DNA from 4 places in the Peribacillus sp. Hz7 genome. Region 3 is predicted to be linked to each of the others. Evidence: riboswitches for the same ligand, from Rfam matches in the RefSeq annotation. Region 3 holds a riboswitch; each other region holds the start of a gene.
The links. A riboswitch is a leader RNA that binds a small molecule or an ion and turns the genes downstream of it on or off. The one in region 3 is predicted to bind cyclic di-AMP.
Positions count from the first base shown of each region.

Region 1 (7,714 bases), on a different contig from region 3:
CTCAAACCAAACCACGTTCTATCTGTTTTTAATCCTTCAAGCTTTAAAGAAATAAGACTGCCTAACATTTTATAATACATAGGTAATGAACGATAATAAATTTTACTAAACCATCCATCGTCCTGTGATAAGTAAACAAACTGATTATGTAATTTGGAAAAGAACGGCTGTTTTAAATGATGCTTCATATGCCCAAGATAGAGCAGCTCAGCCAACTCCATTCCGCTCAATTCATCTAAACTATCCTCTTCTTGAAAGTCAATCCAACAAAACTCACCATACGTTCTCACATCTTGTTTAATAAATTTCGCTACACCTTCACTCGGTACATAATCTAAAGCAACATTTAAATTAAATTGTGTATCACCATAATCATGTTTTAACAACAAAAGATGTTGCAATGGCTTTTCTAAAGAATTAACAAACTCCCAAAAGCTCATCCCATTTGAAATCACAAAACGTTCAGAAGCTTGCACATGCATATATAAGATTTCCCTAATCTCATGCTTCATAACCCACTTCCCTCCGACCTTTCCGTGGAATTAGAGCGTTCATTTTATCAATTTTCTTACTTCTTCACAATCGCACGATATTCCGCTAACCTTGTACATTCATTTAAAGTCATACTATCATACCACTAAAGTGGAATAAACCCTTAGAGGCAGAACAAAGTTCATTCCATTTGGGAAATATCACTATATAATGGTTAAAATAAGGGATTACAGGAGTATTTTATACATAAACAGTGTAAAATTAGACACTAAAACATAGTGACAATTTGCTCATTCACAAAAAAGAAACACCATTCCAAAAGATAGGACGGTGTTTTTTTAGAATTTCTTAATCTCTCCAGGCGTTTATACCACCACTAACATTCTCAATTTGTTCGAAACCTAATTTTTTAAGTGTTTTTGCCGCACTTATACTTCTCATTCCACTATGACAAATGATAACTACCGGCTTCTTTTTATCCAACTCATTCACTCTTTGCTTTAATAAGTGAAGGGGGATGTTATTAAATTGCGGTATATGACGATCGTCATATTCAATTTCAGAACGAACGTCAATATACTGTTTTTTTACCTTTAACGATAAATTATTCGCTAAATCTTCTGTTGTAATACTCTTAACCCCTTTTGCTGGTAAAACCTTAGACAAAGCAAACACGGCTATTGTTAAAAACATGAGCAACGTGACCCAAGACATCTATTCTCCCCCGTTATATACCGACTTATGTATTTATATTTTTATCTTAGTAACCTTCCTTCTTTTTTGTCAAACAAGTCTTCTCTGTAAAGATATAGCTATAAAAAAATCCAGAGCAGCTTCACCGCTCTGGATTTTATATCATTATGACGCTTGCTTCACTTGTTCATCTGCTGCTGAAGGGTTAAATTGCCCTTCCCATTTAGAAATAACAATTGCTGCTAACGAATTTCCGATTACGTTTACAACTGTACGTCCCATATCTAGAATACGGTCAATACCCGCAATAAACGCTAAACCTTCAACTGGGATTCCAACAGTTCCAAGTGTTGCTAATAATACAACAAATGATACGCCTGGAACTCCAGCAATTCCTTTCGATGTAACCATTAACACAAGCATTAACGTAAATTGATCCACAATACTCATATCAATACCATACATTTGCGCAATAAACATAGCTGCTAATGCTTGATATAATGTTGACCCATCGAGGTTAAATGAGTAACCTGTTGGAATAACGAAAGAAGCAATATGCTTCGGACATCCCGTTTTCTCCATTTTTTCCATTATCTTAGGAAGAACGGCTTCAGAGCTTGCTGTTGAGAACGCTAAGATTAATTCTTCTTTTAAGATTTTAATCAGTTTAAAAATACTAAAGCCAGCTAATTTTGCGATAAGCCCTAATACAACTAGAACAAAGAAAATCATCGTTCCATATACAGAAAGAGCTAACTTCCCTAAAGGAATCAGGGAGGCCAAACCAAACTTAGACACTGTTACCCCAATTAATGCAAATACACCGAATGGAGCAAATTTCATAATCATATTCGTAACATAGAACATCGCCTCTGCTACTCCGTTGAAGAATTGCAGAACCGGCTTTCCTTTATCTCCAATAGCTGCAATTCCAAGCCCTAGCATAAGCGAGAAGAAAATAATCGCAAGCATGTCGCCCTCAACGATTGCTTTAATTGGATTAGTCGGGACAATATTGACGATCGTCTCAATAAAACCCGTTTCTTCCTTATGCTCTGCTGTATCGACATAACTCGAAATGTCAGTTTGTTCTAATTTATCCATATTAACACCAGCACCAGGCTGAAGAACATTCGCTGCTATAATTCCAACGATAATCGCAATCGTGGTAACGATTTCAAAGTAAAGAATCGCTTTACCACCAATTTTACCTACAGATTTCAAATCACCGACACCTGCAACAGCAACAACAATACTTGCCACAACAATCGGTATAACAATCATTTTAATCAGACGTAGAAAGATATCTCCAATTGGCTGCAAATATTCTTGAGCAGTTGTATTACCATAAAAAATAGCCCCTACAACCACACCAATCAGTAAACCAATGAAAATCTGACTAGCTAAACTTAATTTGAATTTTTTCATACATCCCTCACCTTTCGTAATAGTTTTTACAAAAAAACAGTTGTTTCGGTAAAGGAAACAAAATTGTTGATAAAAAGAAAACGCTTTCTGCAGCTGGAAACAGTTTTCCTTTTACCAAAAAAAGACACAAGCGGTGTCTTTATCATATAGATTCACATATTGTTTCCTTTAAGTCGCTTACGAGGTTAGCTGTCGGGTTAGGATTTGGAAACAAATTGCCCTTTCATTTCTGAATTCACCCCTAGCAGAAAGTTCTGCAAATTTGGGTCCCCCGCTCTAAAAAGATTAAGCGAAATAACTTCCCCACTTGAAATATTATATTAAAATTGATAATCTGTAAATATTTTTTATAGCCATATATTTATTTTTTCTGGATGAAGGCCATTTTATTCTGGATTTAACCGCTTTCTATCTATGTTATTTATTTTTAAATTATTCCCCAAATACTATCTTTAAATTATCTGAAAATAATAACTTTTCTAAATTATCCCTATTTTAGAAAATAAAAAAGATCTTCATATTTGAAGACCTTTTAATAAATAAAGACTATTTCTCCAACAACCCGACCAAGAAATAACGCCACTTCTCACGAGTTGAAAACGTGTTATACGCATCTAAGTTTACCTTTTCTGCTTGAATAGGAGTAATAAACGTTGAGTGATTTTTCGGAATTTCCCTTGGTGTAATAAGCACCGTCTCTCCCTCTGCTGGACCAGAAGCAATCTCAAGCTTTTGATTCGCTCTTAATCCCGCTGTAACATATTGTTTATTCACATATCCATTGTTTGTTAACTTAAATACAAAGAGGTTGTCCTTTCCATACACCGTTTTCTCCGGAATCGTCGGAACATCTACCGCTTCATTTGTAACGACCGTCATATCTACCTTTGAACCGAGGGCTAGCGACGATATTCCTTCTTCATCTGCTTCCATTACGACTTGAAACGGAAACATCGATTTTTGATTAAGAGAAGGTTCTGACGCTGGATAGTTTTCCACACGTCCAACTGTACCATTAATCCCTTTCTCTAAACGCGGAGATGTAATTTTAACTGGCATCCCAACTGCTGTTTTGTGTAACTGCGACTCCGAAAGAACACCTTTTACAGCTTGTTGAGTAGAGGCAATAGTCACCACTGGATTGTTAAGTGATTGATTAATCTGTTTCACAACCCCATCCACTTCTGCATCAATCGTAAGCGGCCCGCTGAGTTCATTCATCGCTGTTAATTGTGAATCCAGCCTTGTCTTTCTCTCTTCTAATTTACTTTTTTCTAATTCTTGTTTATAAATTTCTTGTTCAAGTGTGCTAATAATTAAATCAGAAGAAGCATTGCGATCCAAGCTTACACCATCTTGCACAATTTCCGAAACCGTTGAAGCAGTAGGAACTTGCGTTTTGTAATCCGTTAACTTCTTAATATATGCCTCTATTTCCGTTATCGCACCAGTTATCTCGGTAATTTCCCGCTCAACTTCCCCTTTATTTTTCTCTAAATCCTTTACTTCATACTCGAATAAAGGTGTACCCGCCGTTACCTCTTCCCCCTCTTTTACAAGAAATCGTTGAAACTCTTTACCTGATTCATCAAAGTATACTTCATATTCCTCAGCAGGGATTGTAACTCCCTTCGTCTCAAACGTTTCCGTTACGGTTGCGGCCTTGACTTTTGTCCAATCTTCCACAAAAATCGAACGCGATACTTTACTGTCCTCTTTTGTAATTAAATAGAGGTTCGTTGCCAGTAACGCACCTGAAACCACTACAGCTGAAAGTACTTTCCATCGTTTCATCTTTCTTCATCCCCTCAAACAAATACGCTCACTTTTACATAGGCCAATAATGCATTCAAAAGCCAAATTGCTATATAGCTTACAACAATAACCGCCAGCAAGGCATATGTATTTCGCTCCGTCATTTTTTTCAGATAATAATACTGTATGGCAATCACAAGCACTTGAAAAATTGTAATTTCACTAAACAAATGAATAACATATTCTTGTGAAACTAGATACTGACTGATTACTCCTAAAGAGAAAGGATTTGCATCATGATTAATATCCATATAAACAAAAAAAGGAAGGAGAAGTACTTTTTCTAACAATTGCACAATAAATATAATCATTTGGACAATTAAAATTTTTAAATACGCAATATCTGTTAAAGCCCATACAAATAGAGCAATGAGGAACAAATAAATCGTTGGATAAAGAAGTCCTGCTACAGCATTTCCTGCTAGAATAAGCAGCTTGCCCATTTCAAATTCACTTTCACCTACCCTAACGAGCTCTTTCGAAAACGACTCTGAGCCAATTCCAAGAAATCCATATAAGCAAAAAAGAAGAAGACTAGCGACATATAGAATTACAATATTTCTTCCGATATGTGTCACTGCTTCTGCATTTTGCAACTTATATCGACTTCTTTCTGGCGTAAACAAACCTTTCATTAATCTTACCTGGTAAATCATTATCTGTTCCCCCATGTGTTTGGAATATTCTTCTCTATTCTACTTCAAATTTCACCCAAAGGGCAGAATAAACCATTAAAAAACTAACTCTTTTCACCTATAACAAATACTACATTCACTATATCCTGTACAATAGAGTTATGATTGTGAACCCTAACCTGCAATGTATGAATAGTGTACACCCAATAAATAATTGGATAACCACCTAAAGGCTATTTTCTCCCCTTTAGCAATTCACTAGTGTTCCTGTTAGAATAAAATAAATACTATTTTGTTTTATCCCACACTTAACGGGCAGTAAGACCCCCACCCCAAGCTTATGGGACAACAAAGAAAATAGGTGGGGGACAACTGCCCGCAAAGGTCCAATTGGTAAAATACAGCGAAACTTACCTTTGTGGTTTTCAAACCAATCAGGTTCATACGGTCACTTGATTGAAAGCGAAGCTTGAAATCTTAGTGACCGTAGAACGTGACTAACCATCAGTGGGGATGAAGAAAAACCCCCACTGATGGAAGTTTCACTTTATATGAAGGGAGAGGTACACCCTGCAATCCTATATCAATCAACTGGATGGGGTCTTCCCCTCAGTTTGTTCGCTTGATTGTCCCGATCAATGTGGTCTGCTGCTTCATAAGAAAGACGGGAAAATCATTAAAGTCGAGGGAGATTCTACCCATCCGGTTACTAAAGGGAATATTTGTAATAAAGTTCGAAACATGACAGCTCGCATATATGATTCCAAGCGTCTATCACAACCATTAAAGCGGATTGGTGCAAAAGGAGAAGGAAAATTTGTTCCAATCGGTTGGGAAGAAGCTATTGATACTATCACTTCCAAATGGAAAACCTTGATTAATCAATATGGACCCGAAAGCATTTTGCCCTACAGTTTTTATGGAAATATGGGAAATCTTAGTGCGGAAGGCATGGATCGGCGCTTCTTTCACAAACTCGGCGCTAGCAGGCTTGAGCGCTCCATTTGTAACGCAGCTGGTGCAACTGGCTACAGCTATACAATGGGGGGTTCTTTTGGCGTTGACCCCGAAGAAACTATTGAGACAGAGCTTTTTATCATGTGGGGAATCAATGCTGTAAGTACAAATATGCATCAAGTGACAATTGCCCAGCAAGCTAGAAAAAACGGCGCAAAAGTTGTGGTTATTGATGTGCATAAAAATCAGACTGGAAAATGGGCCGATTGGTTTATTCCAATTCTGCCTGGTACAGATAGCGCCCTTGCCCTCGGCCTCATGCATATTTTATATGCTGAGAATCTAATCAATCAGTCCTTTCTGGATGAATATACGGTGGGCTCTGCGGAACTACGCGAGCATGTCCGCCAATATGACCCGGATACTGTCTCAGCCATTACCGGCGTTTCCATTGATGATCTTTATACATTAGCTCGTATGTACGGCAGCACCACTCCATCATTCATTCGAATTGGTAACGGCTTGCAGCATCATGATAACGGCGGAATGGCTGTACGAACGATTGCCTGTCTCCCTGCTCTTACCGGTCAGTGGGTCGTAAAGGGCGGCGGTGCTACGAAAGGAAACTCCGGTTATCTGGCATTTAACACGAATGCCCTGCAGCGGCCTGACTTATTACAAAATAAGAAAACACGTGTCGTTAATATGAACCAAATTGGACAGGCCCTCTTAACAAAAGAAAAACCTATTCGCTCTTTATTTGTTTACAATTCCAACCCGGTCCTTGTGGCCCCCAATGCGAATAAGGTTCAGCAAGGGTTGATGCGCGAAGATTTATTTACCGTTGTCCATGATTTATTTTTAACCGAAACAGCCATGTATGCTGACCTAGTCCTGCCAGCTGCTTCGTCTTATGAAACGGAAGACTTCTATACTTCATACTGGCACAATTACGTACAATTACAAAAGCCAGTAATGGAAACATACGGTGAGTCAAAATCCAATGTCGAGTTATTCAAACTGTTAGCCGCTAACATGGGCTTTGAGGACGCAGCTTTTCAAGATTCAGAGGAAGATATGATTCGTCAAGCATTAGATTTTCCTGATAACCCTTATCTAGAGGGAATTACCTATGAATCTCTTTCAGAAAATCAATTTGTTAAAGCTAAGATGCGCCCGCTCTTCCCAGGTAATCTGCGAACACCTAGCGGCAAAATTGAACTCTATTCTGAACAAATGAAACAGCATGGATACGAACCACTGCCAACGTATACGCCCATTGTTAAAGACTCTGATTTGCCATTTTTATTCATACCGGCGCCAAATCATAATTTCTTGAATTCTACTTTTTCCAATAACGATAAACATATCTCAATGGAAAGGGAACCAAAACTGCATATGAACATAGCAGATGCTCTTAAACTAGGAATCGATACCGACGATATGGTCCGTATCTGGAACGAGCGCGGTGAATGTATCTTAAAAGCGGCTCCCGGTGATAATGTCCTAGCTGGCGTCCTTGTCAGCCAAGGCTTATGGAAGAACACCCCTGATAAGAAGCAGCACATCAATGCCCTTACTCCAGATCGACTTGCTGATATGGGGAACGGCGCCGTCTTCTTCTCCGGCCGAGTCAATCTTGAAAAAGTGTTATAGTTTCCGAAAAATAATTCATTTATTGAATAAAAGTCCGA
Region 1 is NZ_JBHHJV010000028.1:9,869-17,582, reverse strand. Features, by position in the region: gene ACE199_RS21160 (hypothetical protein) at 1-512, opposite strand, end outside; gene ACE199_RS21155 (rhodanese-like domain-containing protein) at 841-1,206, opposite strand; gene ACE199_RS21150 (cation:dicarboxylate symporter family transporter) at 1,351-2,613, opposite strand; cyclic di-AMP (ydaO/yuaA leader) riboswitch at 2,773-2,915, opposite strand; gene ACE199_RS21145 (efflux RND transporter periplasmic adaptor subunit) at 3,160-4,407, opposite strand; gene ACE199_RS21140 (G protein-coupled receptor family protein) at 4,422-5,084, opposite strand; gene ACE199_RS21135 (molybdopterin oxidoreductase family protein) at 5,634-7,676, shown strand.
Region 1: it holds a riboswitch for cyclic di-AMP, as region 3 does, so the genes downstream of both, ACE199_RS21150 (cation:dicarboxylate symporter family transporter) here and ACE199_RS07930 (TrkH family potassium uptake protein) in region 3, are expected to answer to the same signal.

Region 2 (7,714 bases), on a different contig from region 3:
GCCATAATAAGTGCCAATCCGTTAGTGCAGCGTGTAAGACATCTGTAGGTTTCGGAAGAATAAATGGTTTGATCCCCAATAAAGAAGGAATCAATTGCCATAGAGAGAGGAAGGCAATTAAAGCAATGATTGGACCGAGATAAACACCTTTAAATTTAGTCCAAATTTTCCCTGTATTACTTTGAGGGAAATGCGAAACCATTTTTGTTTTTTTCGTTGCTACTGATTGTGTGGACATCTTATCCTAACTCCCTTCTTATTGAGCTATTTTCGAGACTGTGGGCAGCTATATCTACATAGTCTGTAAATGTTTTGTCTGTTCTTACTTGGAGTGTTCTTGGAAAGGGGAGATTGACGTTAATAATGGATGATAATTTCCCGGGACGAGAAGACATGACTGCGATTCGTGAGGATAAAAATACAGCTTCATATACGTTGTGGGTAACAAATAGAATAGTAGTTTTTTCTTTTTGCCATATATTAAGGAGGTCAATCTGCAATGTTTGGCGTGTGATTTCATCGAGAGCGGCAAAGGGTTCATCCATTAATAACATTTTTGGTTTTGCCGCTAAAGCACGGGCGATTGAAACTCTCATTTTCATCCCGCCTGATAGTTCTCTAGGATAGGCATCTAAGTAATCTTTTAAACCGACCATCTCTAATACCTCTATTGCGTACTCCTTATGGCTTTTCTTAGTAGATCCTCTTAATTCAAGCGGCAATAATACATTATCAAGCACAGTTCGCCAAGGAAGTAAATTTGCATCTTGAAAAACGAAGGCGATATCGTTTGTTCCTTGAATAATCTCCTTAGGTGTTTTACCGAAAACTTGGACATGGCCGCTAGTGGCTTCACTCAACCCAGCTACCATCCTTAGCGCAGTGGACTTGCCGCAACCCGATGGACCTAAAAAACTAATAAACTCGCCTTCTGTAATCATTAAGTCAAATTGACTTAATGCAATGATGCCCGTATTGTACACTTTACTAACACCTTTGAATGAAACGACTTCGTTTGGATTTGTGCTCAATATTTTCCCCTCCTGAAAAATCACATTATTTGTTTATGTTTATAAATGTTATATTATATTACATAATATGTGATATAATACTTATTTTATTGTGTTGTAGTTCATTTGTCATTAGCAAAAACGAACAAATCGAAGTGGATATTTTAGTTACTATCACTAATTATATGTTATAAAATCTTACATTTTGGATTTTTGGGCTTTCAAAAAGTGAAAAATCTATATTTTGTCGTTCTATAAGGTGAATGCTCTCAAATGTTCTTTACAACTTAATTTTGAAGGAGTAATATTACTTTCATGTAAAACCATATTTCTTTATTCGCTGAATCCTTTATGGAACGGGGGAACCAATTTTGTGGCGGTGTTTTCGTCGCTTGGGGTGAATCCTTTATGAAGAAGGTAGGGCTACTCTCATGGTCCGAATCCGACAGCTAACTCCGGAAGCGTGAAGAGAGAGGAAGTGATACTGGTGATCGAAAAAATGCATTCGACCACGGGGGAATCCTCTGTGGTCTTTTTTGTGCTTTCTATATAAAGAGATTGTAATAAAAGGGGAAGAACGAGATGAAAAAACAGTTTGTTGTATTTGGTTTAGGAAGATTTGGAGGGAGCTTAGTCAAGGAATTCCATTCGATTGGAGTGGAAGTCATGGCTATCGATAAAGATGAAAGTAAAATAGATGAATATGCAGCCTTTGCTACCCATGCCGTCGTAGCTAATGGGTTGGATGAGATGAGTTTAAAGTCCTTAGGTGTAAGAAACTTTGATGTCGCTTTCGTCTCTTTAGGTGATGATATTGAAGCAAGTATTTTAACATGTTTACTTCTAAAGGAAATGGGCATTCCTCAAGTTTGGGCAAAAGCTCAAAATATGTATCATCATAAAGTTCTAGAAAAGGTCGGAGTGGATCGAGTTATCCATCCAGAAAGAGATATGGCGCAGCGAATTGCTCATCATATCGCTTCCGAAAAAATTATTGATTATATTCAATTATCTGAGGAGTATAGCATCGTGGAAATTGTGGCGTCACATAAAATTGATAAAAAATCATTAATGGATTTGGATATTCGTGCAAAATACCATTGCAATATTATTGGTATTCAACGTGGAAAAGATATTAATGTGGCTCCGCTTGCTGAAGAACAAATTCGGCAAGGAGATACATTAATTGTGATTGGACATAATAAAGATATTGCAAAATTAGAGGCCCAAGGCGTGTAACAAGCAATATACATTTGAAATGAATGCTTACTGAAACGCTTGTATTAAACCGTTTTATCCCACACCTAATGGAAGTAAGCTCCCCACCTCAAGCTTGTGAGAAGAAAAAAGGGAGATGAGGGAATTCCCTCATTATAGCTGCGGCTCCTAGCTCCTCGAGGTCATAAGCGGTTATGCTCTGTGGCAAACTGCGTCATGCTGCCTCTCATCTTATGCTTGTCGGGGCTGAACAGTTGTCTCAGCTTTTGGCATAGTAAATCTGTCTATAGGGGAATAATCGCTGACTTCTTTATTGTCGAAAAATGAATCATTGTAGGAGTCAGGGAATTTGGTAAAGTAGGTCCGCTTACCCTCGTCTATTTGCTGATAACAACAAAAAAGTGAGTATCCAATATCCTAGTGAAGATATATGGACCGTATGAAAAATATACAAATAGAAACAAGCAGTGAATGTTTTCGCTGCTTGTTTCTATTTGTATAGTAATATTCGGAAGATTAATAGATGGAAATCAGTGTATGGAAGATATAGGGTGAGCTAAATCAAAAGTTCTATTATTTGTATAATAATTAATAAAAATAAGAAAATGGTATGTTATAGCGCTTATGTAAGTATATTCAAAAACTAGTAAAAATGAATTATTTTCCTTTATTTATATAATAAACCAAAAAAATATTTGCTATCTATTCCCTGTATATCAAGGCTTTGAATCATTAAGCCTAGTCCAATAGGTTTATTTTTCCTTTTTATTAGGGATAAATATCCTGTTTTGGAAGGGGGGATTTAGGTAGATTTAATATGTGAGAAGAAATGGTACATATTATAGTCTAGTTTAGGAAGGGGTTCTTTTTTTGAAAAAATGGGTATTATTCTCCGTTGTATCAGTATTTATTTTCCTTTTATCTGCATGTTCAGATTCGGGTGAAAAGGCTTCAACTGAAAAGAGTAAAGGGTTGGAGGCTTCTATTGAAAGCGCTAGTTATATTGTTTCAGAGAGTGATGATGGGGTTTCTGAAAATGAGAACTTAGCTATGATGGCTATTAATTTAAAAGTCAAAAATTTATCAGATTCTCCAATGCGATTATCAGGGTATGATGGGATTAAGTTATATGATGGTGAGCAGCAAATCAATATTAATCCAGAACTTTATAATCGCGATATAGGCTTGGATATTGATACGGGCGGGAGTATTGGTGCAGGAAAGTCAAAAACTGTATTAGCGATATTTGAAGTAACAAAGGATAAAGAGTATGAAATTGGCTTAAATCCACTATTCGATGATCCCGAAGAGGAGTCAGAAGAGTTAGTATTAAAGCTTGATACGAAGAAGTATGCCGCTAGCTATGAAACGCTGCAAGATCCAGCGAAAGCATTGAAGGCTTACGTGAATCAAATCTATTACAATAAGGAAAATCCAGATTATGAGCAACTTGTATCGGCTGATAAACCAGTATTGCAAGAATCCGCACAAGAAGCATTTGAAATGGAAATAAACAAGGTGTTTGATAAGAAGTTAGATGACACAGACATTGAAAAGCTATATGCAACATACCGTGATATCTTAGCGGAAAAGGCTGAGGTGAATGCTAGTACTATTGCAAATGCTAATGATAAGGCAATCGTTGAAGTAGAGGTTTCTACACCGTCATTAAAAACATTATATGAAGATGTTTATGAGTATGAGCGTGAATTTAGAGAGAATACAGGAAGTTATGATTCACAAGAAATTGATAAATATGTACTTTCAAAATTGCCTAAAATTTTAAATGCTCTTGAGGTAAACGAACTTAGCGACCCAGTGGAAGTGTCCTTAACGAAAAAGGATGGAAAATGGACGATTGAAGCAGTTGATAAGTATGGCGAAAGTTTAGACACTGTATTTGTAAAAGGATCAAGTTATTAAGGAGCCGTGAATAATGTGAAGAAAATATGGTTACTTGCTATACCAGCGGTGGTTATGCTCACCATTATTACGGTTGTGTTGATCCAGCAGAATAATCGACCTAAACAAGTTGTCGAAGCGTTTGAGCAGGCGGTTGATCAAAAGAAGCCGGAACAGCTAAAGGATATACTCTTAGTAGATAATAAGAAGGCAGAAATAGATGAGTCATCGCTTAAAGCATTCGTTACTTATCTAAATGCTAATTATAATAGTTATCAAGTAATTAAGGATAGCTTAGAGGAGCAATTGGAGAAGCAAGAATACAACATGACAAATCAGCAGATTAGTCTAGTGGAAGACGGAAAACGCTTCGGATTATTTACTGACTACAAACTGAAGGTAAAAACGGGATATATAAAGGTAACTGGGCTAAGTGAAGAAGATCAAGTTACTCTTTCCGTCGATAAAACGAAAGACTCTCTTATAAAGAGTGAAGAAGAATTGTACGGTCCACTTCTTCCAGGTGCGTATGATGTACGATTAACTGTAAAAAATACACTTGGCACTTTTTTAGAGAAAAGAAAAGTAGAAGTGTGGGGCGGCAGCAAGCAGGTCAGCCTGCTTGTAGACGATAGTGATTTGGCTCAAAAGGATAAAGGCGTTCAACAAAATGTGTTAGCCGCACTAGATGTATTTAATAATGACTTAATCGTTTTTCAGACAAACAATTATGAAACGAAACATTTTACAAATGTCACAGATGAAGTAAGAGAGGTTACGGCATTTGCCAAATATGATTTTGAATTTTATAAAGAGTATGTTGATGAAATTCAGATGCAATATTTAGGAGTGGTTGTGAACCTTGATGATTTAGATATTAATCGTTTTAATGATGAGTGGCTTGCAGAAGTTACAGCACTTGTTTCCTACAAAAATAAAATGAAAGTTCGAGACATGGAAGGTTTTGAAGATATTTCTTATAAAACTGTTCGAACATATAAGATGAAGTATGATGAAAAGAGTAAAAAATGGTTAATAGCTGACTTGGAGGAAATAAAAGCGGATGGCTCAGAAAGTGACGATTGGGAAAATAAAACTGAGCTGAAAAATGAAGACTCGCCAGTCATGAAGTGGACTCGTAAGAAGGATGAAAGTAATATGTTTTAAGAATAATTAACCATTTCTTGCATTTTAATAAAGATGAGGAAATGGATGAAACAGAATAAAGGGTAAATGAAAAACGCTGCTTGATTGAGAGGCAGCGTTTTTCTGTGTGCGCTCGGCCATACGGTAATCGCCTCCTCCTAGTCGAGCTGGATTCGGGAGTGGTGGATTGACGACACCATTTCATGTATTAATCCATACAATAAATTACCATAATTAGAAAGGGAATACCTAGTATGGACGTACAAAGTAACTCTCATATTTCACCCCCGCCATTAGGCAGTCTATCTCTTTTTCCTCGTAAATCAAATCTTCCAGAGCCACAATTAGTGGCAGATGAAATAGGTGGTGTTATTGTACAAAATTGTGATGGGAAATATGTAGAGTATTGGAGAGCTATTGGAATGGCTTCTCTGCCATCAGGATCATTAACTGTAAAAAATAATTGTGGCTGTATTATGAAGGTAAGAGCGGATACAGATGGTGATGGAAAGGCGGATACGACATTATTTACATTGACTGAAATAAATCAAACGAAATCTGTTACTTTGAAGACTATTTCAAACCTGGAAATTTCTTGTCGGGGAGGATCGGGCCAAAAGGCCAATGGTCATTATAGTATGAAGGTTCGTTATGTGACTTAATATTTTTTATGTAGAGGCTCTGTTATAGGAGGCTGCTCAGTTTTATCAACAATATAATTTAACAAAGGCTATGTAAAAATGATGCTAACGTAGAGCATCATTTTTTTGTTTTAACATAGATAGAAATACGTTAAAACTTATAGTTTAAGGAGAAAGAAATCTTGATTTTGGCAGTGCCTGTTCCTGCTGCAACGATACTAATCGAACGCAAATCATTTACCGTAATAGACCGACATTCACCTGGTGCGACCACAAATCCACGAATTGCAGCTCCATTCACATGAAGGGCAGCCTTTGGTGAAACGCCGATTGTTCCAGTATTTTCAACTACAATGGTTCCGTTTATAACAAAAGGAGTATCATCTTGCCAAATAGTTGTAGCTGCCCCATTAGTATCTCCTAATTCAATCGTACAAGACACTGAATCACTGATAACGTTTAATGGGTTATTGCTAAACCCCCCCAAATTAGCCAAGAACTCACCTCCTCAATAGATAGGTTCTTACTATTTTATGTTTAATCGACTAACTTTGTTTAACTATTCAAACGTTGGAGTGAAAAGTAATGAATATTTTTTTACTAAACACGTTTCCTTTTCACTGCCCAATAAATGACCAATATAATGAATGAAACAATAAATAAAATCCCTTTCCCTTGCTTCTCCCACATTAATACTTCGTTAACGGAGTATGCTTCTAGAAGCATAGCAGGGACTTTTCCAATAGCGCTTGCTAATGTAAAATGAAGTAAGCTGATTTTGCTTAAGGCTGCACCGAGGTTAATCAATCCGGACGGGATAAAAGGTACTAGTCGAAATACTAGAACGAATATGAACGCCTCTTTTCCTGTTGAAGCTGTCAGTTTATTTAAATATTTTGATTGGGCAGGTAGGGACTGTTCCACGTGTCGAATCCCTTTTCTATATAAGAGAAAGCTGACTGCAGCGCCTGCACATTCTCCAATATAAGAAATAAGCATGCCTGCTTCAAATCCAAAAAAAGTAATATTAAGAGCGGTCAAAAAAACGCTAGGTATGACACCGAATATACTTATTACAATATTAATGAAAATACTAATAATAATTGAAAAGGGTCCTGCTTGAGAAAACCAATTTAAAATGAATTCTTTCATGTTTTAATCCTTCTTACATTATAATTACCTCCAGTATAACCGATAATGAATAGAAACTAGATATTAAACATTTCTCCTTTTATTCTTATAAAAAAATCGATATCATTATAGCTATATGAATGGAATAGGGGTAAAGCGATGAAAGAACGGTACTATGATGAATTGCTGAACATTAAAACGGGAGGAGAACAGAAGGTTTTTAATAAGTCCTTGCATTATCATCGCTATGAGCCAACGCCCTATAGCGCGCTCGAACAATTATTTAAGCAATATGAATTAACGAGTAGTGACCAAGTCGTAGATTTTGGCTGCGGAAAAGGAAGATTAATTTTTTATATGAATTATTTATTTAATGCTTCTGTTGTCGGAATTGAGATGAATAAAATCTTTTATGAGGAAGCTATAGATAATCGAAGTAGTTATGTGAAGAAAATGAAAAAGAGCGGTCACCGTATTCAATTCCACTGTTGTTTAGCAGAGAAGTATAAGATTGATGCATTAGACAACCGATTTTATTTTTTTAATCCATTTTCCGTACAAATTTTCATGAAAATTATTCAGAATATATTGCGTTCAGTGGAACAATTTCCGAGAGATATTGAGTTAGTTTTATATTATGGCTCAAAAGATTATCTCTTTTTTCTA
Region 2 is NZ_JBHHJV010000001.1:615,329-623,042, forward strand. Features, by position in the region: gene ACE199_RS02905 (ABC transporter permease) at 1-238, opposite strand, end outside; gene ACE199_RS02910 (ABC transporter ATP-binding protein) at 240-1,031, opposite strand; cyclic di-AMP (ydaO/yuaA leader) riboswitch at 1,339-1,490, shown strand; gene ACE199_RS02915 (potassium channel family protein) at 1,593-2,249, shown strand; gene ACE199_RS02920 (DUF5105 domain-containing protein) at 3,099-4,151, shown strand; gene ACE199_RS02925 (TcaA second domain-containing protein) at 4,167-5,297, shown strand; gene ACE199_RS02930 (S-Ena type endospore appendage) at 5,531-5,938, shown strand; gene ACE199_RS02935 (DUF3992 domain-containing protein) at 6,069-6,413, opposite strand; gene ACE199_RS02940 (TVP38/TMEM64 family protein) at 6,518-7,069, opposite strand; gene ACE199_RS02945 (class I SAM-dependent methyltransferase) at 7,208-7,714, shown strand, end outside.
Region 2: it holds a riboswitch for cyclic di-AMP, as region 3 does, so the genes downstream of both, ACE199_RS02915 (potassium channel family protein) here and ACE199_RS07930 (TrkH family potassium uptake protein) in region 3, are expected to answer to the same signal.

Region 3 (7,714 bases):
CATTCTAATGTATTCGATTTATTTGATAATAATGTGGCACTAGAAGTTCGCTTACATGAAGCTTTAGAGGATGATTTAGTAATACCCTTTCATTATTTTGGAATTACAGATATTGAAGGTATTGATTTAAGTGACGTTAATATAGATGATGTAGCTGAAATTACAAAGAGGTTAAAAGTCAATGAGCGCGTAGATTATATTATTAGCCAAATGAATTTTTATGGTCATGATGGGAAGAAGAGAAAAGCTTTGGGCTTCTGTGCTTCTATAGAACATGCTAAATATATGGCTGAAGAATTTAATAACCGAGGATATAAAAGTGTATGCTTATTTGGTGGAGATTCAGTAGATCAACGCGCTTATTATGTAAATAAATTAGAAGACGATCAGGATGAACTACAATGTATCTTTACGGTGGATATTTTTAACGAAGGTGTAGATATTCCTTCTGTAAATACAGTGTTAATGCTAAGACCAACAAATTCTCCGATTGTATTTATTCAACAATTAGGACGGGGACTTAGAAAACATGATAGTAAGACTTTTTTAACAGTGCTTGATTTTATCGGCAACCATAATAAGACGTTCTTGATTGCTATCGCACTAAATGGAAGTAGATACTATGACAAAGAAAGCTTGAAAGTTGCTATTGCTACTAAATTTGCGAATATTCCTGGAAGTACACATATTCAAATGGATAAGATTGCCCAGGAAAGAATTTTGGAGCAAATTGATAAAGAAAACTTTAAATCATTAAAATATTTAAAGGAAGAGTATTTTGAATTCAAGAAACTGAATTCGGGAAAAACACCGTACTTTTTAATGGATTATATGAAGTATGATGGGGCTCCTGACCCTATTAAATATATTGATTTAAAGAAAACTTACTTAGAATTTGTTGCCTCAGTAGAGAAAGAGGATGAGTTGAAAAAATTACTCGAAAATGAATTATTTGAAGGAGTACTAAAAGAACTATCAAGTAAGTTACCAATTAAAAGGATTTATGAATTTGTTATTGCTAAATATTTATTAGAACATCAGGAAATTTCTCTCACAACGGCTAGAAGCGAAATTTTGAAGCTTGTTCAAGACATTCAAGAAGATAGTGTGGTACATGCTTTTGAATGTTTAAATCAAGATTATTATGATAGCGGTCAGCTAAAACGTAATCTTAAATTATTCACGTATAGTAATGGGAAGCTAGAGAAGACACAAGCACTCATAAATGTACTTGAGAACGAAGAGTACAGAATGTATATCGAAGACTTATTAAATTACGGCATTTCACGTTATAAAAAAGAATTTAAAGAAAAAGACTATGGTTTACCACATTTTAAATTGTATGAGCAATATCAAATGGCAGATGCTGCTTTACTATCTAATTATCGAAAAAGTCATAGTTCCTTTAGGGGATCAGGTTTATTGTCGAACGAAAATGACTATTTCTTATTTATTGATTTGCATAAGGAAGCAGATATCAAAGAAAGCATTAATTATCAAGATGAATTCATTAATGAGCGATTCTTTCAATGGCAAACCCCAAACAGTACAGCACAAAGTTCTGAACGAGGGAAGAATATTATATATAATAAAGCTCGAAATATTAATTTACATTTGTTTATCAGAAAGTATAAACAAATTGATGGGAAAACGGAGCCTTACATTTATATTGGCAAAGGGAATACCGTGTCATTTGAAGGAGAAAAGCCCATCACAGTAAAAATAGAGTTGGAACATGAAGTACCTGCAAACTTGTATAAAGAGTTTACAATCAGAGTTTAAACAAAAAATAGTCTTCTCAGAAGAGAGGACTATTTTTTTATTATTAATTCCTCCACCGCCGGAACATCCGCAGGAGCCCATTTAAGCGAGCTTAAGTTCTCGCGTTTCAGCCAAATCAGTTTTGAATGCTCTTTTGGAATAGGTGTGCCTTCTACAATTGTACATTTCATGCAAATTAACGTAATGATAAACGTATCATATTCATGCGTATTTTCATTAAATACATCATTCGCTTTAATGTTGCACCCTAGTTCCTCAGCTATTTCTCTTTCGATAGCAGAATAAAGGTCTTCTCCTTGTTCTACTTTTCCACCTGGGAATTCCCACATGTTAGGAAGGCTCATATCAGGCGACCTTAGAGCGCAAAGAATTTCATTTTCATTATTTTCAATAACAGCTGCTACTACTTTGACAACTTTTTTCATACGAATCCTCCTCGGGTTAAAAATAACATCCTTATCATATCATTTTTAGTTGTTAGTAGTTTAGAGAGAAATTATCTTTAGAAAAGTGCCACTGTTTGCTTAGAGGGAATTGCACAACGTGATTAGAACGAGGATAGGTTTTTAAACAAACGACAATATAAAGAATAATATTTCTCATATAAATAGTTCAACTTTTCTGAAGGAGGGGAATCTACATGAGTGTAGAACATTGTGCCACTATTGAAAAGTATGAAGTGGAATATAAAGGGGATAAGTTTGTCGTACTAGAGGTGTTTAGGACTGGGTGGTCTGGAGATACGCAAATCATTGATGAGGAAGGAAACGAGATAGATGATGCGTTATCAAATGCTGTGTATGAATATTTCATGGAGATGAAAAGTTTAATCTAAATATGTTTTTCTGCTTAAATACACCTTAAAACGAATCCCTTAATACAATAGGTAATAAGAAGAATGATACTTAAGATTGGAATGAGGGATAGTATGATACAAATATCGGGGATGAATGTTCAACAAAGTAGTATGTGGCCGTCTGGTAGTATTGAAAGGGTAATTGTTCAACAAATGAATGAACATCCGGTCGTTTATTCGTATCAGTCTCTCGATGAGTTATCGTTTGAACTCAAATTACGCAAAAACATCATAGTAAGTGCAAGAGCCATGAATCAAGGGTATGCTCAGTTCCAACCCTTTTCCCATTCTCGTTGTAATCCCGAATACTGGTATTTGACAAATGCCGGCGGATTCCAGCTGAAGCCTGGTGTAGTGCCATCTGATGCGATTCAAGACATTTACAACAACAGTTCGCTGTATGCGTTTGAATGTGCCACGGCAAAGGTAATTATCTATTATCATGCCGTTTTAAACAGTCTGGGCGAATATGTATTTAATCAGATATTCCAAGACCTCTATTTATACAGCTGGCATGCTGATCCTGAACTCGGTATACAACTGATTAATACGGATTATTTCTTACCCGGAGATGTTGTTTATTTTAATAATCCAGAATTTCATCCAGAAACCCCTTGGTGGAGAGGAGAAAATGCGGTTGTTCTCGAAGACGGTGCATATTTTGCACATGGAGTAGGAATAGGGACTGCTGAACAAATGATTGAAGCGCTAAATAAAGCGAGAATACCAGGGAGTACTCAATCAGCCTACCTGACAAATTCAGTCGTAAGACCCTCTTTTAAACATTTAGCGAAATTTTCGACGCTGCCACGAAATGATATGGCTTATAAAATCCAACATGTCGTCATACACCATAACGAAAGTTCGATTTCAGGTGATCGGTATCGGTTCTATTTCCATTACAAATGATTAGATTTCATTTTAAATCTACTAATATAATCTTTTTATAAATTATTGAATATCTAAAAACATCTAGAAATATCACGAGAAACAGTGTTTTAGTGTTGTTTTTGGCCAATAATGAACGTATATGGTTTATTTTGGCCATTTTTTGTCTATTTAAGGGATTTACAATAGGGAGATGACAGGCGTAGAATAATCGCATTAAATCACAAATTTTATATCGGCCTAATCTCAGAATCATTTGAGAACGGAGGACCCATTATTTTGGGGTTAATTCTGCTATTGCAGAAGGGATGAGAAACTCTTTCGCCATCCTACCCGTCAGCTAACTTCGTCGGCTAAAGCGAAAGGGGGTATAAGACCGCCTTAATTCAGGATGCTTTTTTGTTGTGTTTAAAACAAAATGGCAGCCTGATATATTTGTAGGTCTTTTTATTATGCCTATAATTAAAGGCTTCTTTGGAAACATATATGTATAGCCTGCTAGGCGTTAAATAGAGCAACGAATACTAAAGGCTTGTTCAATAAGTATACATTGGTCTTTTTCTATGTTCAGCCCATCTTTATCTTAATAACTATGGGACAAATATTTAGATACAATAATGGAAAAAGTAAACTGGATACTAAATTTTTTATGAGGTCAGTTAGGAGATCACGATGAAAAAAATAAAAGAGGTTAATCCTCCAAAAGCCCTTGTATTAGGTTTTGCAACGGTCATCCTTATCGGAGCCTTTTTATTGACTCTTCCCATTGCCACTGAGGATGGAAAAGGTCTCTCATTTTTAAATGCTTTATTTACCGCTACATCTGCTACATGTGTAACAGGGCTTGTCGTTGTAGATACTGGGGACACCTTTTCTTTATTCGGTGAATTGGTCATTTTATCGCTCATTCAAGTCGGCGGATTAGGGTTTATGACATTTGCAACTTTTTTATTTTTGCTGTTAGGTAAAAAAATTTCTTTAAAAGAAAGGCTGCTACTAAAGGAGGCTTTCAATAATGTATCCTTTGCAGGAATTGTCAGGTTAGTCAAAAGAATTTTGATATTTACTGCAGTGATTGAACTTGTCGGCGGCATCATTTTATCGATTCGTTTTTCTTACGATATGCCAATAGGTAAAGCCATCTATTTTGGATTTTTTCATGCTATATCTAACTTTAATAATGCTGGTTTTGATTTAATGGGAGAATTTCGGGGTCTAACTCCTTATGTAGATGATCCTATTGTCGTCTTAACCGTATGCGCTCTCATCACACTTGGTGGATTAGGATTTATTGTGATGAACGAACTATATGAATACCGTGATACTCGCCGCTTATCTGTGCATACGAAGGTAGTATTACTGGCAACCGTCATTCTAACAGTAGGGGCAACCCTGTTAATCTTCATGTTTGAATATGGAAATGATAAAACATTAGGCCCTTTATCTGAAACTGGAAAAGTATTGGGTGCATTGTATCAAGCGGTTACTCCAAGGACGGCAGGTTCTAATACATTACCAATTGGAGATTTAACACATTCTACTTTGTTCCTCATCATTTTTCTTATGTTTATTGGAGCAGGTTCAGGATCCACAGCTGGAGGAATTAAAATAACGACCTTTGCTGTTTTAGTAGCTACCGTATGGTCTCAAATTAAAGGGAAAGAAGACGTTGTCTTATTTAGGCGCAGAATTGTGACTGAAACGATATTAAAAGCACTGACCGTTGCTTTGTGTGGATTGAGCATTGTTGTATTCATGACTATGGCGCTTAGCATTACAGAACCCGGTCACGATTTTATGATGTATTTATTTGAAGCTACTTCTGCGTTTGGTACAGTGGGACTGTCTATGGGATTAACTCCAGAGCTATCTTCTGTGGGGCGTATACTTATCATTTTCACGATGTTTGCAGGAAGATTAGGTCCTTTAACAGTTGCTTTTGCTATTACAAAGAGACGTAAATCAGATACTTTCCGTCATATTAAAGGAAATATAATGATCGGTTAATTAAATTCAGGGAGTGTAGATGGAAATGGCTATAAAACAATATGCTGTGATTGGTTTAGGGAGATTTGGAACAAGTGTAGCTCGAAGACTATATGAGGCTGGACAAGAGGTGCTAGGAATTGATGCAAATGAGGAACGAGTCGAAGATGCTGAATTATTCGTTACTCATGCAGTAGTCGCTGATACGACAGAAGCGAAGGCACTTACATCTATTGGAATAAGCAATTTTGATTGTGTAATCGTAGCCATTGGAAATGATATGCAATCCAGCATTTTAACGGTTTCTCTGCTTAAAGAGCTAGGGGTTAAAAAAGTCATTGCAAAGGCTCTTGGAAAGCGACATGGGCAGGTTTTAGACAAAGTAGGGGCTGATTGGATTATCTATCCTGAGAGAGACATGGGAGAACGTGTGGCCAATCAGCTCCTGTCACCCAATATGTTGAACTATATTGAGTTATCAAAAGAACACAGTATAGAGGAGATTATGATTCCTTCCAAAATGGCTGAAAAAAGTTTGCGTGACCTTGACATTCGTGCCCAATATAATGTCAGTGTTATTGCTATCGTTAGAGAAGGAGATATTATTATTTCTCCTTCTCCCGATCGTATTATTCACAAGGAAGATTTATTAGTGATGATTGGGAAGAGAGAAGATATTGCTAAATTTGCGAATATAGGACAATAAGCGAACAGTGCCGGGCACTGTTCGCTAAAATAGAGGTTGATACATATTATTCATGTATGGTATGTATCAATCTCTTATTTCTTTTCCATAATAGTGCCTTCGTTGAAAATCGTTATGGAAGTAAAGTACCAGTTAATTTAATAAATATCTCCTTTCAAATGAACAATAATAAAACTAGATGTCAAAAAGTAAAACGGTGTAAAGAATGGGAAAAAAGAAAAAACGTTTCAATAAGAACTCAATTCCTTTTTGGTTGTTAGCAGTTATTCACTTAGGTATGTTTTTGCTAGTGTTAAAACGTAAAAAACAAAAGGATACATGGATTTTACTATTATCAAATATGGGTTTTGCTTATTTATTTGAGTATCTGGTTCTCAATTTATTTCATGGTTATAGATACAGACCGTCAATTATGAAAAAGCGTACTTTTGATTCAGTCTTAGGAGCCATCTTCTCTCAAGCGATTTATGTACCAATTACAGCTACTTTTCTAACTTTACTGAACAAAAAATGGAGTTGGAAAGTCGGTTTCAGCCTTTTTTATTATTGTATTGAGAACTTATTTTTACGACTAAATATTTATAAAGTATATTGGTGGAGGCCTATATACACGTTAGTCTTATTAAATGTATATTTTAATATTAGTGATGCTTTTTATAAGGCGCTTTCAACCCAAAAACGATGGGCAATGGTTATTGCTCATTACTTGGCTATTGAAGTAGTTTCGATTACTTTAGCGTATATTTTTGCAGTGAATCGTTATATTCGATTTGGGCGTGGATATTTCCATACGTGGACTGAACATTTTAAAATAGTACCTTTATACAGTTTGATACTCTCTTTTATCGCTCTCATTACGTCTTCAAAGGCTGGATTGTTTTATAGAATGCTCCTACCATTAAGTCATATTATTATCGATATAACCTTGGTAAAAATGGGTATCTTAAAAGTGAATATCAACCAATTTTTAGGTACCTGTTCTCGATACTTACCAATGACATTTATTTCGAGATTTTTTTATAAAATAATTTACAAAGAATAGCGAACGGTGCCTGGCACTATTCGCTATTTTTCTGGCGGAATAAAGAGCTCTCCACAAGAACATACTATCACAAACGAACTGTCTGGATTGTTGTAAGGGGGAAATCGCGATGCAGCTATCTGTTGAAATCATCTTTCGAACCTTTACCGCCTTTATTTTGTTATGGATATTTGTTCATTTGCTTGGTAAACAGACGATTACTCAAAGGTCCTATCACCTTTATATCGCTTCAATCACGATGGGGACCATTGCAGGAAATCTAGCATTCAATATTAGAATTGAATTCCCGTATTTTATCGTCGCATTCATGATTATGGGGATCATCGTGTTTATACTGAATTTTGTTGCGGTTCGAAATGCGCGATTCCGGAAATGGATTGCAGGGAAACCTACTACTTTAATTGAAAAAGGGCAAATTCTCGAACAATCAATGAAACGAATGGGGTATTCAATT
Region 3 is NZ_JBHHJV010000004.1:80,562-88,275, reverse strand. Features, by position in the region: gene ACE199_RS07950 (DEAD/DEAH box helicase) at 1-1,782, shown strand, start outside; gene ACE199_RS07945 ((deoxy)nucleoside triphosphate pyrophosphohydrolase) at 1,812-2,207, opposite strand; gene ACE199_RS07940 (hypothetical protein) at 2,423-2,617, shown strand; gene ACE199_RS07935 (protein-glutamine gamma-glutamyltransferase) at 2,711-3,547, shown strand; cyclic di-AMP (ydaO/yuaA leader) riboswitch at 3,754-3,896, shown strand; gene ACE199_RS07930 (TrkH family potassium uptake protein) at 4,199-5,533, shown strand; gene ACE199_RS07925 (potassium channel family protein) at 5,559-6,218, shown strand; gene ACE199_RS07920 (hypothetical protein) at 6,424-7,260, shown strand; gene ACE199_RS07915 (DUF421 domain-containing protein) at 7,370-7,714, shown strand, end outside.

Region 4 (7,714 bases), on a different contig from region 3:
AGGACGAATGTGAAGCTTTGCTAACTTTTCCTCGATGCGGTCGATCCATCGATTTAATTGCTCTTCATAGCACGGCCATTCTCCCGAGAGCTGATTTAGTACAACGAGTGAATCTCCTTTAAACACACAGCTTTGATGATGTACCCCTAATTCTTCAAGCTGCTTAACTGCTTCATAAAATGCTGCATACTCCGCTTCATTATTCGATTCTAATTGATGAAGCAGTGCATTTTTCCGAATTCTCCAGTTCTTCTTATTTTGCGTATAATAAAGAGCAACACCAAGCCCTGCCAGTCTTTCGTTTTTTCGGTAGCTGCCGTCAAAAAAGACTGTAATATTTTGAGGTTCATCTTCAACCTCAGTCAACAGCTTAACAAGTTCTTTTTTCGTCCATACCGTTCCTGCTTCATCTTCAAATTCTACCGCTTTTACCCGCCCTGTTTTTTCTAAATCTTCTACAATAGCTAGCGCAGACTCAGCCTCAAGCCATTCCGAAAGAAAAGAAGCTGTTCCTTTTTTATTTAAAAAATATGTCCAACGAATCAATACTTTCAATCAACTCAACTCCTTAACTTAACAATTTCTATACCTATTTCAACATTTTACAGCTATAATTTATATATTAGGATGGAGCTTGTTATCTAGTATCATTCGTTTTACATGCCTTTATCCCATCTTAAAAAATCTATTTGAATTGAGCATGTCTAGCTAAACATCTTCCTGACTTTCAACAGAGAATAATCATAGCATATTCAAGTCCAAAGTTCGAGGTGAAGTAAAATGATTGAAGTATATATTGATGGCGCTAGTGCTGGGAACCCTGGCCCAAGCGGTGCAGGCATTTTTATTAATAATAATGGTCATGTAGAACGCTATTCGATTCCACTTGGCTTACTGGAAAATCATGAAGCAGAATACTATGCATTGATTAAAGCATTAGAAATTTGTGTGAAAAATCATTATCAAATTGTCTCTTTTCGCACGGATTCACAAGCAATTAACCAAGCAATGGAAAAAGAATTCGCCAAAAATAAACGCTATGCACCATTGCTTGCTCAAGCGTTAACTTTAGCAAAACAATTAGACCTCTTTTTTATAAAATGGATTCCAAGCATTGAAAATAAGTCCGCCGATCAATTAGCTAGACGAGCTATTCACTTAAACAAGGAGCGGCCAGATGAGAAAGACAGCTGATTTTACGTTATTATTCGTCGCCTTTATTTGGGGGGCGACCTTTGTTATGGTTCAAAATGCAACTTCTTTTCTTGAACCACATAGCTTTAATGGGATTCGATTTTTGATCGCCTTTATAAGTCTACTTATTATTTATGTTCTTTTCATCCGAAAAGAACAAGGTGTTTGGTCAAGAAATTTATTAATTGCCGGATTTAAAATTGGCATTTGGCTTTTTTTAGGATATGCATTTCAAACAGTAGGTTTACTGCATACCACTCCAGCCAAAGCCGGCTTTATTACCGGCTTAAGCGTCGTGCTTGTTCCGCTTTTCTCCGTATTGCTTTTAAAAATGAAATTATCGCAAAATGCAATCATTGGAGTTATTGCAGCCACAATTGGACTTTATTTAATGACAGTGGTCGATACAGCCTCATTCAGTCTTGGTGATCTGCTCATCTTATTATGTGCGGTTAGTTTTGCCATGCAAATCATTATGACAGCTAAAGTCGCTGGCGATTATGCAGCTTTACCATTAACATTAGTGCAGCTGTTTACCGTATCGATTTTATCCTTTATATCAGCACCGATTTTTGGTGAAGATATTTCAGTCTTAGTCAATCCAACCATCATGTTGCAAACAGAAGTTTGGAGCGCCTTATTTGTAACCGCTATTTTTGCTACAGCATTGGCATTTTTGGCGCAAACGCATTTCCAAGCCTACACATCTCCAACACGAGTTGCGTTAATTTTTGCGACTGAGCCGGTATTTGCCGCTCTCACATCCTATCTATGGATTGATGAAAAATTAACAGTCGCTTCAATCGCTGGCTGTGTATGTATTTTGTTTGGGATGGTTATTGCCGAACTGCCTGCTAAAAAAAGAAAAATAAAACCGGACTTCCATTGAGGGAGTCCGATTTTATTGAAATAAGCCTTGTTCACGAGCAAACTTTTCTGCTTCTCGTTTTGTAGAAATATGATTTTTTGTTAAAGTTTCAAGCAAAGATACATAAAAGCTGCCGTCGAACTTTTTTTGCACCTTTAATGTTAGTTCAATCGCAATATTAACTAAAGAATCACTAGCTTTCGTATACTGTTTTCCAAAATAAATAAAACCAATCATATCTTCACCAAAAGAAAAACCTTTTCCTTCTAAATATGTAATATACTCTTCAGTCGACCAAGCCAATCTTCCACCTTCTCCGTACACTTTTTCCTTCATCTTACCGCAAATTTTGACTTTTTCCTATCGTTTATACAATAAAAATTAATAATAAACACGAGAAATACCACTTCGTCAGAATAAACTTTACTTCTGAATGAAGTGGTATTTAAAGCTTTAATAAACCTACTATAATGGAAAAGATTTTTTATCACTTTACTCATTCAATAAGTTCGCTCTATCCAAAGTAACAATTATTGTACCGCTCGAACATATTTTACTTTTTCAAATGATAAGGTACAGTCGTGATAATGACATTTCTTCGATAAAGCAAGGATGTACGAATCAGTAAACTTGATTGGTTATGAAGAATATTGTGCCAGCCTTTCTTTGGAATAAATTGTGGTATAACGACTGTAACCCGATAGTTTGCTTCACTCGCTTTATGTTCAATGGTATCAATAAATTTAGTTAATGGACCTATGATGCTTCTGTAATGGGAGTGTAAAGTTACAAGTCTCACATCGGGTTGCCATTTCTTCCAATTATCCTCAAACTTTTTTTCATCTTCTCGTTCAAAAGAAACGTAAACAGCTATAATCTGTTCTGCTGAAAGGGATTTTGCATAGTTCAATGAATTTTCCACCACATGAGTAATACCAGCGACAGGTACAATGATTACATTCCCTTCGATTGGTACAGCAGGTTCACAAGACGTAACCTTTAGCTGCTCACCTACTGCATCATAATGCTTTCTTATTCGATGAAAAACGAAAATGATGATAGGTAAAAAAACTAAAACCGGCCAAACCTGAGTAAATTTAGTTAAAAAGAATATGATGGTAACAATCAAACTAATAACAGCACCAATGGAGTTAATGATTAACTTAAAAACCCATCCTTTTGGCTTTTCACGAATCCATTTAACCATCATTCCAGTCTGAGACAACGTAAATGGAATAAATACTCCTACTGCATAAAGTGGGATAAGGTTTTCTGTATGTCCTTCAAAAGCGATTATTAAGACGATGGAAGCAAGTCCTAATATGATAATTCCATTCGAATATCCTAATCGATCGCCTCTAATTGTAAACATCCTTGGTATAAACTTATCCTTTGCGAGATTGACAGCCAGCAAAGGAAAAGCAGAATAGCCTGTATTGGCAGCAAGGATTAATATTAAGGCTGTTGTTCCTTGAATAAAGAAATACATGAAATTTCGTCCAAATATCTCTTCAGCAATTTGCGAGACAACTGTTACCTCTACACTCGGAACAATGCTTAAATAATAGGCTAAAAATACAATGCCTGTAAATAACACAGCAAGTAAGGAGCCCATTAAAATTAACGTTTTGGCAGCGTTATTAGGAGCTGGATCTTTAAAGTTTGGAATCGCATTAGAAATTGCTTCAACTCCTGTCAACGCAGAACTACCTGATGCAAATGCTCTTAGAAGGATAAATAAACTGATTCCTGCTACCGGTGTGCCAATTGAAGTACGTAAGTCAGAAGAAACTTCTCCCATCAAGATTTTGTATATGCCTACACCAATCAGAATGAATAACGCTAAAACGAATAAATACACCGGATAGGCTAATATGGAAGCCGACTCTGTTACTCCTCTTAAGTTCAGGATAGTAAGAAATATTACAAAAAGGATGGCTATCATTACATTATGTGTATGCAAACTAGGAAAAGCAGATGTAATAGCATCCGTCCCCGCAGACACACTTACAGCCACAGTTAAAATATAATCAACTAATAAGGAACCTCCAGCTATCAATCCTGCATTCACACCTAAATTATTCTTTGAAACAACATACGCTCCCCCTCCATGAGGATACGCAAAGATAATTTGTCGATAAGACAAAATTAAAGCCGTTAACAGAAGCAATACTCCTACAGCGATAGGAATTGAATACCAAAATGCAGTGACACCCACTGTAATTAGCACAAGCAATATTTGTTCGGGACCATATGCAACAGAAGACAAAGCATCAGAAGATAATATAGCCAAAGCTTTTGTTTTGTTAAGCTTTTGTTCCCCGGCTGCCGTTGATTTTAAAGGCCGACCAATTAAAAATCTTTTTATAGAAGCCATCACTAAGAATCACCACCAAACATAAATAGTAATTGTATATTACCCCGTTAAATAAAAAATCTTGAAAAAAACGCAAAAATGCCTACAAGTCAAAGTTAAATAGACCTGTAGACATCAATTTTTTTGTCTCACAAGCTCCACCTTCCTTCTCATATAACGCTTACGAGGTTAGCTGTCGGATTCGGACCTTTGAGTAGCCCTACCTTGAAAGGATTCACCCCTTGAATTGTTAAACAATTCTAATAATGGTTCCCCCGCACCAAACGGTTTCAGCGATTTAGAAATATGAAACTGTGATTAGCATACTGCTGTGAATTCGAAAAGTAAATAAAAATTTTATTATGACCTATACTTCCTATATTTCTATAATACTATTGTCTTCCCTCCTAAATGTTTAATGATAAACAATATATAATATTCTTCTCTTACTACATCATTTTACATATATGATCAATAATACAAAAAATAGGAGCTTCTGTTCCGAAGCTCCTGCCCTCTTATAACATACGTAAAACCGATCGAAATTCATGCGTCTCTAGCATATACCGTACCTTTTCGTCATCATATTGAAAATACGCCTCATCAAGCGAGCAAGAAATTGGTACATCACATTTAATTTCAGCAAGCTTTCGGGATAAATGAAGCATCTCAAGCTCTGCTTCAATTTTCGTCCGCTGCCCCTTCGTTAATGAAGATAAATTTTCTAAAATGCCTTCGATACTTTCATACTCCGTTAATAATTTTAACGCTGTTTTTTCCCCAATTCCTTTTACACCTGGATAGTTATCTGCTGTATCGCCCATTAACGCTTTTAAATCAATCATTTGCCTCGGCTTAATCCCTTTCCATTCATAAAAACTATGAGGATTATGCACATCATAATTACCAAAGCCTTTTTTCAATAACACAACAGAAATATGCTCATCTAACAATTGCAACATATCTTGATCTCCCGTTAAAATACCTACACGACTATCCTTCGCTGACGCTTTCGCAATCGTTCCAATACAATCATCCGCTTCAAAACCAGCTAGTCCAATATTCGGAATATCAAAAGCTTGAACTGCTTCCTTCGCTAAATCAAACTGTGGAATCATCTCCACTGGTGCATCCGAACGATTTGCCTTATACCCATCAAACAGTTCATTTCGAAACGTATGACTGCCCATATCCCAACAAACCGCCACATGGCTTGGCTTAAAATGATTAGTTGCCGTTAGCATATGCTTTAAAAATCCTTGCACTGCATTCGTCGGTACACCTTTTGAATTAATCATAAACTGTCCCGTAACTGCCGTTCCATAAAAAGCTCTAAATAAAAGCGCCATCCCGTCTACAAGTAGAAAAGTTGGACGCTGTTCGTTTTCATTTCCTAACATACTACCACCTCAACTATGATGTGTACTTATTTTATCATGATTTTTATTAGTATAGTTACTTTTTAAAAAGAGTTTGTTATAGGATACTGTTCATTTTTGGCTCCTACTCGTTTGATCAACAATATTATTTAACACAGCCTTTCAAAAAAACTACTAGTCAAGAATCCCTATTTTTCAAAATATTAGTTGAAAATATGTATAAATTATATTAATTTAGTGACTAGTGTTATAAATTATTACATAAAAATAGAATAAGGAGGTTCAAAATGAAAGATCGTAAATTAAACTTCACCCTGTTAACAACTTTTATTTATCTATCATTAGCTGGTTGTTCTTCAGGAGTAACCGAAGCAACTAAGGAAGAGAAGCTTCGAAGAGAAGAATCCGCAGAAACGTCAACGACTATACACCCTGAAACGGATTGGTCTTACAAAGGGGAAACAGGACCAGAACATTGGGGTGAGTTAGATCCTCTAAACTCTGCATGTATAAATGGGAAGGAACAATCCCCTATCAATGTTGAGACATCCCAAATTAAAGCAGATAAACAACTTGAAAAGCTAGAAATCAACTACATCCCCTCTGAATTTTCCCTAGAAAACAATGGACATACTATTCAAGGGAATCCTGTAACATCAGATAACTTCATTGTTCTAAACGGTAATACGTATACATTAGCTCAATTTCATTTTCATACACCAAGCGAACATCAATTTAATGGACAAAATTTTGATATGGAATTACATCTCGTACATAAAGATGCCAAGAATCAATTAGCCGTAGTAGGGCTAATGATTAAGGAAGGCAAAGCAAATGAGGTTCTTGAACAGGCCTGGAAAGCTCTCCCTCAAGAAAAAACAACTGAAGCGAAGAAACTAGCTAATCCGATAAACTTAATGGATATTCTTCCAAAGGATCAACAATCATTTAAATATAATGGCTCATTAACAACTCCCCCCTGTTCTGAAAACGTTAATTGGATTGTATTAGAGCAGCCAATTGAAATGTCTAAAGAACAAATTGAGGCATTTCGTCAAATCTTCCCAGATAATCACCGTCCTGTCCAACCATTAAATGAACGTGAAATTAGGAAGAATTAATCTATTGATATTTTTATTTTAGTATCATTGTGAGAAGAGAGGTAGAATCACCCTTTCAAACAAAAAAGTAAAAAGCAGACTTACTTATTTTAGTAAGTCTGCTTCTTTCATTAAGAATGCTTTCTTTTCATTTTCGTCAATACTTCTTCATAGTACGGAATATCCACTTTTTCTTCTAAAGCAGAACGTAAACCAGCAAAGATATCAGCAATTTCTCGTTGATAAGCTTGTTGAATGGCAGCTAGTTCTTCTTCAAGCATCGCTGTGTAGGCTTCAAACATACGTCCACCTTGGAATTGTACATAATCAAGAGCCGGCTGATCTAAACGCGCTTGAATACCATTGCTCATATGCACTTTTTCATTTTTTTCAAAGAAGGCTTTTGGATTCTTAAAAAGAGCTAACTCTTTTTTGAATTCCGCTTCTGTTAGGTCTTCAAAAGCCCGCTTGAATTCAGGAATATCCCGTCCTGCCGCTTCATAAGACTGCAAAGAAATGGTCTTTCTAACATCTTGAATTTGCTGTAACAGTGACACTTGCTTTTCTTTTAATAGCTTATTAACGAATACTTCTGAACGCAAAGCCGTCGCTCTCATTTCCTGGGAAAGGTCAAAGCCTAATGATTCTAGTAAACTTTGTAGCGCTTGCTTCAATACAACCTTTAAGTCCTGCCCATCGTCTTTAATAACAGCTGGGTTAAAGGATTCTTTAAAGAAATCCGTAAAACGTAAAAAGACACGCTGCTTACTATAGAAAGTTAGTTCATCCACTTCTTTTTTCAATCGTTTTTTCTCTG
Region 4 is NZ_JBHHJV010000002.1:189,545-197,258, forward strand. Features, by position in the region: gene ACE199_RS04480 (ribonuclease H family protein) at 1-555, opposite strand, end outside; gene ACE199_RS04485 (reverse transcriptase-like protein) at 781-1,194, shown strand; gene ACE199_RS04490 (DMT family transporter) at 1,178-2,083, shown strand; gene ACE199_RS04495 (DUF6123 family protein) at 2,096-2,365, opposite strand; gene ACE199_RS04500 (APC family permease) at 2,616-4,442, opposite strand; cyclic di-AMP (ydaO/yuaA leader) riboswitch at 4,581-4,724, opposite strand; gene ACE199_RS04505 (5'-3' exonuclease) at 4,937-5,818, opposite strand; gene ACE199_RS04510 (carbonic anhydrase) at 6,085-6,918, shown strand; gene ACE199_RS04515 (dynamin family protein) at 7,029-7,714, opposite strand, start outside.
Region 4: it holds a riboswitch for cyclic di-AMP, as region 3 does, so the genes downstream of both, ACE199_RS04500 (APC family permease) here and ACE199_RS07930 (TrkH family potassium uptake protein) in region 3, are expected to answer to the same signal.